DNA from 3 places in the Streptomyces sp. NBC_00353 genome. Region 2 is predicted to be linked to each of the others. Evidence: riboswitches for the same ligand, from Rfam matches in the RefSeq annotation. Region 2 holds a riboswitch; each other region holds the start of a gene.
The links. Region 2 has a riboswitch for cyclic di-AMP ahead of OHA88_RS10505 (M23 family metallopeptidase). Riboswitches for the same ligand answer to the same signal wherever they lie in the genome.
Positions count from the first base shown of each region.

Region 1: linked by a shared signal. The riboswitch ahead of OHA88_RS38860 (transglycosylase SLT domain-containing protein) and the one ahead of OHA88_RS10505 (M23 family metallopeptidase) in region 2 are both predicted to bind cyclic di-AMP.
Region 3: linked by a shared signal. The riboswitch ahead of OHA88_RS15190 (M23 family metallopeptidase) and the one ahead of OHA88_RS10505 (M23 family metallopeptidase) in region 2 are both predicted to bind cyclic di-AMP.

Region 1 is NZ_CP107985.1:8,630,611-8,634,755, forward strand. It holds cyclic di-AMP (ydaO/yuaA leader) riboswitch at 1,183-1,370, shown strand; gene OHA88_RS38860 (transglycosylase SLT domain-containing protein) at 1,373-2,140, shown strand; gene OHA88_RS38865 (GMC oxidoreductase) at 2,570-4,145, shown strand, end outside.
Region 2 is NZ_CP107985.1:2,233,067-2,237,211, forward strand. It holds gene OHA88_RS10495 (STM4011 family radical SAM protein) at 1-292, shown strand, start outside; gene OHA88_RS10500 (SGNH/GDSL hydrolase family protein) at 351-1,205, opposite strand; gene OHA88_RS10505 (M23 family metallopeptidase) at 1,381-2,250, opposite strand; cyclic di-AMP (ydaO/yuaA leader) riboswitch at 2,254-2,414, opposite strand; gene OHA88_RS10510 (alpha-galactosidase) at 2,706-4,145, opposite strand, start outside.
Region 3 is NZ_CP107985.1:3,329,432-3,333,576, reverse strand. It holds gene OHA88_RS15195 (M16 family metallopeptidase) at 1-1,102, shown strand, start outside; cyclic di-AMP (ydaO/yuaA leader) riboswitch at 1,310-1,479, shown strand; gene OHA88_RS15190 (M23 family metallopeptidase) at 1,493-2,311, shown strand; gene OHA88_RS15185 (GntR family transcriptional regulator) at 2,524-3,252, shown strand; gene OHA88_RS15180 (HPr family phosphocarrier protein) at 3,458-3,739, opposite strand; gene OHA88_RS15175 (bifunctional acetate--CoA ligase family protein/GNAT family N-acetyltransferase) at 3,914-4,145, shown strand, end outside.

The DNA of each region.
Region 1 (4,145 bases), 6.4 Mb from region 2:
ATTGTGGTGGAAGGAATCGACTGGTGGAATGCGCGCCTCTCGACTCTGCGGCCACTGCCCCTGCTTCCGGCGATCGCTGTATCAACGCAGGGCGACAAGTGGGGCGTTACCCCATCGCTTCCGGAGCAGGCGTGTTCACCGCTGGTTTCGACGCACAGGATCGGGATGGATTCGGATAAGCAGCCGAGGCCCCGACTGCCATCAAGGGCTGTCCCGCAACGCCGCCGGGCAGAGGTCGCTGCATTGCTACGACCGGCGATGTGACCGATTCCGAACTCCTCCGAGAACCGGACGAGCCCGAGGGATGCTTCCTCCGAAGAGGACGAAGCGAGGACTCCTGCAGAGCGCTCCCGCTTTGCCGGGAAGCTGAAGAAGATCGATCCAGCAGCCTTCGAGGCCACGTCGGGTTCATCCGGCCGGAGCCCCTCGACCGACGGCTTCAGCGGTGGCGATCACGATCGTGTGCGGGTGGGTGTTGCCCGGTTTCGCCGGCCGGGACTGCAGGACGACCAGGGCCCGCCGCTGTGCCCGGTCCGGACGGCCGGTATGCAGCAAGCCGATGGCCGGGCGATGCTGCGCGGCGAGAGCGGCACGGTGATCAGCACCCGGGGCGCTCCATCGCCGTCACTTCTCTCGTGCTGCCGGACGGCCCCGGCGGGCGGGCAGGGCGTTCGCGCACCATGCCGGGCACGCCGAAGGCGTACGGCACCTCCTGTGCCCGTCGGGGCGTCGTTCGCGTGAGCCTGCGCGCCCCGGTCGGTGGGCGGCCACTCGTGTGCCGCAGCCGGTGGAGAGGCCTGATGCGCTGCCGCCTCTGCTGTTGCCTCCCGCGGGGACGTCCGTCCCGACGAGTCGAAGACCTCGCCCGTCCGCAAATGTCTTAAATGTCCCAATTTGGTTAATAGAGAGAAATTGCTCTCCATGTCAGTGAATGCATGACTCGCACGGGTCGAGGCCTCGCCTGCCGGGCAAATCGCCCTTTTCGGACCGAGTGGCGAGGGTCACTTTCCGGACCCGCGGACGCGACGGCGTACCGCTCGGTTCCCTTCTGCGCCAAGAAAATTGGCTTCGCGGGCGGGTGTGGATTTCCGATAATTCCCCGACTCGATCTTGTAAATGAATTGTGATCGAAAAGTGGGGGCTTGTTCAGGTCGGAGTTTCTCGCCTACGGTCACCGTCAATCCGGATGGAACGCCGAATCCTGCCGCCGTCCGGGAATCCGACCACTCACGTACGGCAGGAGCGGGGGACCCAGGTAAGCAGCCGATCCGGTATCCGGAACGGCTAGGGGTGAAGCCGTATTCCCATACGGCCAGGCAACTCCAGCCTGAACCCGACAGCTCACCTCGTAGGCGACGGAGAGGAATGCACCATGCCCGCAACGGGTAACCACCGTCGTCGTACGTCCAGTTCGCTGACTCGCGGTTTCATCGCCGTGAGCGCGGGGGGAGCCGCTCTCGCGCTTCCTTTGATCGGTGCGACCACTGCCTCGGCAGCGCCGGCGCAGTCCGTCACCGCCGCCACAAAGACTGTGGCGCCCGCTGCGGCCCCTGCCAAGGCAATTGCCGCCGCGAAGGCTACGCCCTCCGTCTATTCCGTGATAGCCGGTGACACCCTTTACAAGATCGCCGCTGGGCATTCCGTGACCGGCGGCTGGCAGCAGCTGTACCAGGACAACCGCGAGGTCATCGGCTCCGACCCCGGCCTGATCCGCCCGGGCATGAAGCTGACCATCGGTGCCAAGGCCGAGTCCACGGCTGTCGAGTCCAAGCCGGCCGCGAGCAGTGCCACCCCTGCCGTCGCGAAGCCCGTGACGTACACGAACAACCTCGACGGCTGGATCAAGGAGTCGCTGGCTGTCATGGCGCAGCACGGCATCCCCGGCAGCTACGACGGCATCCACCGCAACATCATCCGCGAGTCCTCGGGCAACCCCAAGGCCATCAACAACTGGGACTCGAACGCCGCCAAGGGCACACCGTCCAAGGGGCTCCTGCAGGTCATCGACCCCACGTTCAAGGCCTACCACGTGGCCGGCACGTCGATGGACATCTACGACCCGGTCGCCAACATCACGGCTGCGTGCAACTACGCCGCCGCCAAGTACGGTTCGATCGACAACGTGTTCGGGGCTTACTGACGCCCGGTTGCGTTGATGCCGGTTGAGGAGTGACGGGTGGCGAGGGTCCGAGGGGGCCTCGCCACCCGTTCCCGTCCCTGCTCGCGCAGGCGCTCGGCACGTGCGGCCAGGGGGACCGATTACGCAGGCGCCCTGCGGGAGGCCGGTGTCCCGATCGAATCCGTCCGAGGGTGTCACAGGAGCTACCGCATCGGCCGTGGATTCGGCTTCCTCGCCTGGTGTTCACGCCCCGTCGCCGGACCCTGCTGCGTGGGTCGACGCTCGGCGGCGGTCGAGCGGTACATCGCGGACCGGCCCGCTGTGCGCTGACGCCCGGTGTGGCGTATCCGGGGTACGCCCCCGAGCGGAAGTTACCCACAGGTATGTAGTGACTTAACGCGCAAACGGCAGTAGAACGAGTTTCACTCTGTCGAGAGTGAGGCGTGTCACATGAGTGACTCTACCATGCATGATGCAGGCACCAAGGGCGTTTCGCGTCGAAGATTCATCACAGGAACTGGTTCTATTTTAGGTGCCGTGGCCCTCGCGGGTCACAGCACCCCGGCCCAGGCCGGGGTCGGCTCCGCGGCCGCTCCGATCGACTCCGGGGCTCATGTCCCGGCCCTCGTGATCGGCACCGGATACGGCGGATCCGTCGCCGCCCTGCGTCTCGCCCAGTCGGGCGTCGACGTGCACATGATCGAAATGGGCATGGCCTGGGACACCCCCGGCCCGGACGGCAAGATCTTCGCCAATACGACCTCGCCGGACAGCCGGTCGTACTGGCTCCGCACCAGGACCAAGCAGCCCCTCAGTAATTTCCTCGGCTTCCCCATCGACAAGAACGTCACCCGCAGCACCGGGATCCTCGACGCCGAGGAGTTCAGCGGGATCACGGTCTACCAGGGCCGCGGTGTCGGTGGCGGCTCGCTGGTCAACGGTGGCATGGCGGTCACCCCCAAGCGCGAGAACTTCGGGGCCGTCCTCCCGTCGGTGGACGCCGACGAGATGTACGGGATCTACTACCCGCGCGCCAATGCCGGGCTCGGTGCCAGCACCATCGATCCTGCCTGGTTCGACACCGCCGCGTGCTACCAGTACGCCCGGGTCGGCCGCAAGCAGGCCCAGCGTGCCGGCTTCCCGTTCGTCTTCGTGCCCACCGTGTACGACTGGGACTACATGAAGCAGGAAGAGGCCGGAACCGTCCCCAGGTCGGCGCTGGCCGGCGAGATCCTCTACGGCAACAACTACGGCAAGAAATCGCTGCAGAAGACGTACATCGACCGGATCAGGGCCACCGGCAGGGTCGCCATCTCGCCGCTGCACAAGGTCACTTCGGTCGCTCCGGCGGCGGGCGGCGGCTATACGGTCGTCATCGACCAGATCGACACCGGCGGTGTCACCACGGCCACCAAGACGGTGACCGCGGACCGGGTGTTCTTCGCGGCCGGCAGCGTGGGCACCAGCAAGCTCCTGGTCAAGCTGAAGGCCACCGGCGCGCTCGCCGACCTGAACGACGAGATCGGCAAAGGATGGGGCGACAACGGCAACGTCATGTGCGGCCGGGCCAACCACCTGTGGGACCCCACCGGCAGCCTCCAGGCATCCATTCCCACCGGCGGCATCGACAACTGGGCCGCCGGTGGCGCGTTCGCCGAGGTCGCGCCGCTGCCCACCGGGATCGAGACGTTCGCCTCGTTCTACCTGTCCATCACCAAGAACCCGAACCGGGCCGAGTTCACCTGGAACGCCGCGACGGGCAAGGTCGACCTGAACTGGCAGACCGCATGGAAGCAGCCGTCCATCGACGCCGCCAGGACGATCTTCGACAGGATCAACCAGAAGGAGGGGACGATCTACCGGACCGATCTCTTCGGCACCTACAAGATCTGGGGCGACCACCTCACGTACCACCCGCTCGGCGGCGCGGTGCTGAACCGCGCCACCGACAACTACGGCCGCTTGCACGGTTACTCCGGCCTGTACGTCATCGACGGCTCGCTGATCCCCGGCAACACCAGCGTCA
Region 2 (4,145 bases):
CGGCGAGTCGGTCATCTCGGTGGACGGGGACGGGACGGTCCGCCGCTGCCACTTCGTCCCGGCCGAGCTCGGCAATCTCTACGACGGCAGCTACCGGCGGGCGTTGGGCCCGCGGGCCTGTCCGCTCGCCGTGTGCGACTGCCACATCGGATATGTGCATCTGGAGACGCTGCCGCTGTACGACGTCTTCGCAGGCGGCGTACTGGAACGCATACCGGCCGGCCGGGCGCCCGAACCGGCGCACCGGGATCAAGCGTTGCTGCCGTTGTTCCCGGTCGCCGGACGGGCCTGAACGAACCGGACGGGCTTCGGCGGACAAGCCCGTCCGGCCGAAGAGGACACCGCGCCGATTACAGCGGCAGCAGGTCGGGCCGCTTCGCCTCGACGTGGTCACCGGAGGACTCGCCGCGCAGCCGCCGCCCGATCCACGGCACCAGATATTCGCGCGCCCAGTGGATGTCGTCGCGCCGCACCTCGAGCGTGCCGCGCTGCGCCTGCGGCGGCCACTCCTGGTCGGGGTCGGCCGGCACGTCGAGGCCGAGGACCTGGGCGGCGCGCAGCGCGACCCGGGTGTGTCCCTCGGGCGACAGATGGAGCCGGTCGTCGTCCCAGGCGCGCCTGTCCTGCACGGACCGCAGTGACCACAGGTCGAGGACCGGGCAGTCGTAGCGGTCGGCGATGGACCGCACATGGGCGGTGTAGGTGGCGATCTTGCCGCGCAGGTGGCGCAGCACGGGAACGCCCCGGGTGTCGAAGCCGGTCGTGACCATGACGGTGCCGACCGACCGGGTCAGGTCGGCGACCGCGCGCTCGAAGCGCTCGGCCACGTCGTCGGGGTCGGTGCCGGGCCGGATGATGTCGTTGCCGCCCGCGCAGAAGCTCACCAGGTCGGGGGCGAGCTCCTTGGCGCGCGGCACCTGCTCCTCGACTATCTGGTCGAGGAGGCGTCCGCGTACGGCGAGATTGGCGTACCGGAAATTCCCGTGAGCCGAACCGGCGGAACCATCGGTGTTCGTCGCTGCATCGAGGTCGGGGAGCTGGTCCGCGAGGAGTACAGCGAAACGGTCTGCCCAGCCGACGAAGGTTCCGTCCGGGCCGGGGTCACCGACCCCCTCGGTGAAGCTGTCGCCAATCGCTGCGTACGACCCGATGGCGCCATGTCGGTTGTTGACGCCACGTTGATTTTTTCTCGAATCGTCTGCCACAAGGGCACATCCTGCACTGCCGAATGTGACCTACGCGACCGTAATAAGGGGTTGACGGGAGGTGAGATAGACCACCCGGTCAGGTTTTGGTAAAGAGGGAATAAGTGAAGGGGCGGTGCGCCGCCGCGCACCGCCCCTTCACCAAGCCGTTCGGATCAGGCCTGATCGGATCAGATCAGACGGAGATTCCGTGCGAAGCCAGGAAGGCGACCGGGTCGATGTCCGAGCCGTACGCGGGGCCGGTGCGGACCTCGAAGTGGAGGTGCGGGCCGGTGACGTTGCCGGTGGCACCGGAGAGGCCGATCTGCTGGCCGGCAGAGACGGTCTTACCCACCGAGACGGAGAGCGCGGACAGGTGGCCGTACTGCGAGTAGTGGCCGTCGGCGTGCTTGACGACGACCTCGTTGCCGTACGCGCCACCCCAGCCGGCGGTGACGACGGTGCCGGAGGTGATCGCCTTCACGCTGGTGCCGGTGGCGACCGGGAAGTCGATGCCGGTGTGGCTACCACTGGACCAGTTGGCGCCGGAGGCACGGTAGTTGGTGGTGTGCTTGCCCGGGACCGGGGCGACGTAGCCGGAGCTGCTGCTCTGGGCGGCCGAAGGGGCGGCGGGCTTGGGGGTCACCGGAGCCTTCGACGGGGCCGGGGCGGCCTGCGTGGCGCCGGTGGCCGCGGCGGAGCCGCCGAGGGTCAGCTTCATGCCCGGGAGGATCAGGCTCGGGTTGCCGCCGATGACCTCGCGGTTGTCCTGGTACAGCTTCTCCCAGCCGCCGTCGACCTTGTTGTCGGCGGCGATCTTCGCCAGGTAGTCGCCGGCGACGACGGAGTACGTCCGGGTCTCGGCCTGCTTCTTCGCGACCGGGGCGGCCGGGGCGGCGTGCGTGGCGGCGGCCGAGTGCGCGGCGGGGGCGGCCTGCACTGCGGCGTGGGCACCGGTGGCACCGAGCAGCGGGAGGGCGATGACGGCCCCGCCGGCTCCGGCGGCGGCAACGCCACGAGCGATGGTGCTGGACTTCGGACGACGGTGCTTACCCGATATGGGCATGAAGAATTTCCTCTCCGGCGCCTACGAGGTGAGCTGTCGGGTTCGGGCTGGAGATGCCCGGTCGCACGAAGTGCGACTTAACCCCGAGCCGGCCGGATTTCTCCGGTCGGCGGCTTACCTGGTTCCCCCGCTCCTGCCACACGATGAGTGGGTACGAATTCCGGTCGGCGGCAGGATTAGGCGGTCCGTCCGGATTGACGGTGACCGTAAACGAGTGAGGACGAGTAGAACAAGCCATCGGTTGCGTGCCGGAATCCGCGCCGGGAAATCGGCGCGGAATTCCGGTCACACTCCGTGGATTAGGGATCTTGGCTTTCCGCGCGGTGTACGGATTACCCGGCCGCCGCGCCACCACACACCGTCACGGATATGATCCCGCTCACGAGATGCCCCTCATCTCCCGCATAAGTAGGGCATGTTCGACTAAATGCCCCAATACGGACATGTCATGAGCATCATCCGCGGCGGAGCCTCAGCACCTTCGCGTCCAAGTCCCCTCGCAGGCCGGTGTGCAGCCCCTGATGCAGCAGCACGGAACCGTGATGGACAGCCCCGGTGTCCACACAGGTGTAGGTCGCCGTGGGGTCGAGCCCGCGCAGCCGCAGGGCCGGCGGCAGCTCCCCGTACCTCTGCGCCTCCAGCCACATGAGCACCACGGCCTCGTCACCGTGCGTGTACTGCACGGCGCTGAGCCCGCCGCGCGGCGCACGCAGCCGGTACAGCGCCCCGTGCTGCACCACCGGGCGGATCTCCTTGTACAGGTTCACCCAGCCCCGGGCCTCGGCCAGCTCCTCGTCGCTCCACTCGGTGAGGTCTCCGCCGACCCCGAGCACCCCGGCCATCGCGCTCACGAAGCGGAAGCGCAGCGAGCTGACCCTGCTGTTGAGCTGGACATTCGGGCTGTCGGTGACCCAGGCGGCCATCACACGAGCCGGATGGATCTGCCCGAAGCCCTCCTGGATGGCGAGCCGGTCCAGCGGGTCGGTGTTGTCGGAGGTCCACACCTGGTCGGTGCGGGCGAGGATGCCCAGATCGATCCTGCCGCCGCCGCCCGAGCAGGACTCGAAGGCGACACCGGGGTGAGCGGCCCGCAGCCGGTCGATCAGCGCGTACAGCGCATCCACATGCTCGATCCAAAGCTTCTGCGAATACTCCTCGCCCGGCCAGCCCGCATCGGTGAAGCACCGGTTGAAGTCCCATTTCACATAGTCGATCGGGGCGCTGGAGAGCAGTGAGTCGAGCTGTTCCCACAGATAGTTCTGCACATCGGTCCGGGCCAGATTCAGCACCAGCTGATTACGGAACTCCGTGCGGGTACGCCCGGGAAAGTGCTGCACCCAGTCCGGGTGCGCGCGGTAGAGGTCGCTGTCGGCGTTCACCATCTCCGGTTCGACCCAGATGCCGAACTGCATGCCGAGTGTGTGCACTTCGTCGGCGAGCGGCTTCAGCCCGCCGGGGAAGCGCTCGGGGTTCGGGGTCCAGTCGCCGAGTCCCGCCCGGTCGCTGGTGCGCTGCCCGAACCACGCGTCGTCCACCACGAACAGTTCGACACCCATTGCTGCGGCGCGCACGGCCAGGGCGCGCTGCTGGTCCTCCGCGATGTCGAAGCCGGTGGCCTCCCAGGAGTTGTAGAGCACCGGGCGCAGGCTCTCGGCGTCCGGAACGACGTGGGCCAGCTGCCAGGCGTGCCAGGCCCGGCTCGCCCCGCCGAACCCTTCGGCGCTCCACAGTCCGGCGAACACCGGTGTGGTGTACGTCTCCCCCGGTGCGAGCCGCAGCAGCCCCGAGTCGTCGTAGCCGGCCCCGCCGGTGATCTGTACGAGCCCGTCGGGGAGCTGCTGCACGGCGATCCGCCACGAGCCGGACCAGGCGAGCGCGCAGCCGTACACCTCGCC
Region 3 (4,145 bases), 1.1 Mb from region 2:
CGCGCACGCCGACCACCCCGGCGTCCGGGTCTCCCTCGAGGTCCCGGCCTCCCGGCTGGCCAAGGCGCTCGGTCTGGTCGCCGAGGCGCTGCGGGCACCCGCGTTCTCCGACAGCGAGATCGAGCGGCTGGTACGCAACCGGCTCGACGAGATCCCGCACGAGCAGGCCAACCCGGCCCGCCGCGCCGCCAAGCAGCTCTCCAAGGAGCTCTTCCCGGCCACCGCGCGGATGTCGCGCCCGCGCCAGGGCACCGAGGAGACGGTGGAGCGGATCGACTCCGCGGCCGTCCGCAGCTTCTACGAGGCCCATGTCCGCCCCTCCACCGCGACCGCCGTGGTCGTCGGTGATCTCACGGGCATCGACCTGGAGGCGTTGCTCGCCGACACCGTCGGCGACTGGTCCGGGAACAGCGCCGAGTCCCGGCCGGTCCCGCCGATCACCGCCGACGACACCGGCCGAGTGGTCATCGTCGACCGTCCAGGAGCCGTGCAGACCCAGTTGCTGATCGGCCGCATCGGAGCCGACCGGCACGACAGCGTGTGGCCGGCCCAGGTCCTCGGCACGTACTGCCTGGGCGGCACGCTCACCTCCCGGCTGGACCGGGTGCTGCGCGAGGAGAAGGGCTACACCTACGGCGTACGGGCCTTCGCGCAGGTCCTGCGGTCGTCGGCGCCGGACTCCGCCTCCGGGGCGACGGGCGCCGCGATGCTGGCCATCAGCGGCTCGGTGGACACGGAATCCACCGGACCGGCGCTCGGCGACCTGTGGACGGTCCTGCGGACGCTGGCGGCCGAGGGCCTGACCGACGCCGAGCGCGAGACGGCCGTGCAGAACCTCGTGGGTGTCGCCCCGCTGAAGTTCGAGACGGCGGCCTCGGTCGCGGGCACGCTCGCCGACCAGGTCGAGCAGCACCTCCCGGACGACTACCAGGCGCAGCTGTACGCCCGCCTCGCCGAGACCGGCACGGTCGAGGCGACCGCGGCGGTGGTCAGCGCCTTCCCGGTGGACCGTCTGGTCACGATCCTCGTCGGCGACGCCGCGCAGATCGAGGAGCCGGTCCGGGCGCTGGGCATCGGAGAGGTGTCGGTCGTTACCGGCTGACGTATCAAATAACCGCATATCGGGACAGAGGGAGACCCCTGCGAGTGGCTTCTCGCCGGGGTCTTCCCTTTTGTCTGATTTGTCGGATAGATGCCCGTGTGCCCTGTGGGATGCGCTACAAAACGCCCTGTCCGTTTGGTGAATGAAAGTCCCCCCGCTTAGCGTCGGCAGCGCTGTCCGTCACCCGTATGCCGCATCCGCGGCGCCGGGCAGCTATCGCCGAGTCCCCGTCAGGCGCGAGCCTGGGGAGCCGGGGACCCACGCAGTCCCTGGGGTGAATCGGATGCCTGCGCGCCTCTTGTGGGGCTCGCGGATCCGTAGGAGACCTTCCTGCTCCGAACCCGTCAGCTAACCCGGTAGGCGAGAAGGAAGGAAAGGACCAGCCACCTCATGGCGTTCACCCGCCCCACCGGGAAGCACCGTGCCCCGAACCGTCTGACGCGCAAGAGCGCGCAGATAGCCGGCATCGCAGCTCTGGCCACCACCGGCGTCATCGGTGGGCTGGCCTCTCCGGCGCTCGCCGCCGGTACCGAAGCCCCCTCCGTCAGCGAGACCGGCCTGAACCAGGTCATCGCCATCGAGGGCACCCTCGCCGAGCAGGTGGCCACCCAGGCCGACGTGCAGAAGCGCCAGGCCGAGATCGCCGCCAAGGCGAAGGCGGCCGCCCAGGCCAAGGCCGCTGCCAAGGCGAAGGCCGAAGCGAACGCCAAGGCGGCAGCCGAGGCCAAGGCCGAAGCCCGCGCCAAGGCGGCCCGCGAGGCGAAGGCGCGCGCCGCCCGTTCCGCCGAGCGCACCCGCCTCGGAGCCTTCCAGCTCCCGATCGCCGGTTCGTACGTCACCACCGGCTACAAGTCCAGCGGCTCCCTCTGGTCCTCCGGCCGCCACTCGGGCATCGACTTCCACGCCCCCTCCGGCAGCTCCGTCGTCGCCGTCGGCGCCGGCACGGTCGTCGAGGCCGGCTGGGGCGGCGCGTACGGCAACAACATCGTGCTCCGGATGACGGACGGCACGTACACCCAGTACGGTCACCTCTCGTCGATCGGCGTGTCGGTCGGCCAGAGCGTCGGCGCGGGCCAGCGCATCGGTTTCTCCGGCTCGACCGGCAACTCCACCGGACCGCACCTCCACTTCGAGGCCCGGACCACGCCTTCGTACGGCTCCGACATGGACCCCGTCGCGTATCTGCGCGCCCACGGCGTCAACGTCTGACCGACGCAGCACCCCAGAAGGCCCCGGCTTCCCGCCGGGGCCTTCGGCGTACCCGGACCGGCCCCCGCCGGAGGCGCTTGCCGAACCGTCTTCGGACCAAAAGATATTCATGGATTTCGACTCGGCGTCGGAAATGCAGCCGCATTGCAATAGAGTCACAGAACAGGCGTCGATCGGCCGCGTTTCGCGGGGATTAAGGCGGAGGTTCGGACATGCGCATTCCGGCGCATTCGGTATGCACGGCAATCCGTGACGACATCGTCTCCGGTGTCTTCGAACGCGGCAGCAGACTCACCGAGGAACTGCTCGCACGTCGTTACGGGGTGTCCCGTGTCCCGGTACGGGAAGCGCTGCGCACCCTGGAGTCCGAGGGTTTCGTGGTCACCCGCCGGCACGCCGGAGCCTGTGTCGCCGAGCCCACCGAGCAGGAGGCCGCCGACCTGCTGGAGGTCCGGATGCTGCTGGAGCCGCTGGGTGCGGCCCGCGCCGCGCAGCGCCGCACCGAGGCACACCTCAAAGTCCTCCGCGGCCTGGTCAGGCTGGGGCAGGAGCGGGCCAGGCGGGGCGAGGGCGAGGATCTGCGCTCGCTGGGCGGCTGGTTCCACGAGACGCTCGCCCAGGCCTCCGGCAGCCCCGGCCTCATCGCGCTGCTCACCCAGCTCCGGCACAAGATCGCCTGGATGTACGCGGTCGAGCAGCCGGCCCGCCCCACCGATTCCTGGGCCGAGCACGGGGCCATCGTGGACGCAGTCGCGCGCGGTGACGCGGAACGGGCCAGAGCGCTGGCCGCGCAGCACGCCGAGCGCGCCACCGCCGCGCACCGGCTGCGGCGTGCGGACCGCAGCCCGGACCGCACCCCGGGCCGTGAGTCCGCCCCGCCGCGGCCCGGCCGGGTGAGAACTTCGCAACATGCCGTAAACACCGCGAGCGGCCGTCATTAACACATGCGCCGTATACAAAGAGATGTAATTCGGCTGGGCTTTGTTTCGGCTGCCCGAATTAACTCCGGAAACCGCGGAAGCTGACTGAAGTGCGCCCGGGGATCGGTATGGTTCGCGAAAACGAAAGAGCCGCGGCCCCGGTCAAAGGTGCCGCGGCTCTGCCGCAGAAATACGTCCGGCTGGAACGGTCCGGGGAAGTCCGGAATCAGACGGTCTCCGGGAGCTCGTCGAGCCCCTCCTCGACCAGCCTCGCCAGTCGGTCGAGCGCCGCCTCGGAGTCGTCCGCCGCGGACGAGAGCACGATCTCCTCGCCGCCCTGCGCGCCGAGGCCGAGCACCGCGAGCATGGAAGCGGCGTTCACCGGGCTGCCGTCGGCCTTGGAGATCGTCACGGGGACGCCCGACGCCGTGGCGGCACGGACGAAGATGGAAGCGGGGCGGGCGTGCAGGCCCTCGGTCCAACCGACATTGACGCGGCGCTCAGCCATGGTTCTGCCCTTCACGAATCAATGGTTGTCTAGACCAGTCTCTCATGTGGTGCGCGATGTTCCGGCCGACCAGCGACCCGGTGCCGCAGCCCGTGCCGCAAGGCCGATCGGCCCTCTCAGACTGCCCCGGCCCCGAGCCGTACGCGACCGCTGACCGAGCCGTAGGCTTTGCCCATGCAGCCCACGCCGGAGCAGAGTCCGCATCACGCGTACCCCGACCACTGGGAAGCGGACGTGGTGCTCCGCGACGGTGGCACGGCCCGGATCAGGCCCATCACCACGGACGACGCCGAGCGACTGGTCAGCTTCTACGAGCAGGTTTCTGACGAGTCGAAGTACTACCGGTTCTTCGCCCCCTATCCGCGGCTCTCCGCCAAGGACGTGCACCGCTTCACCCATCACGACT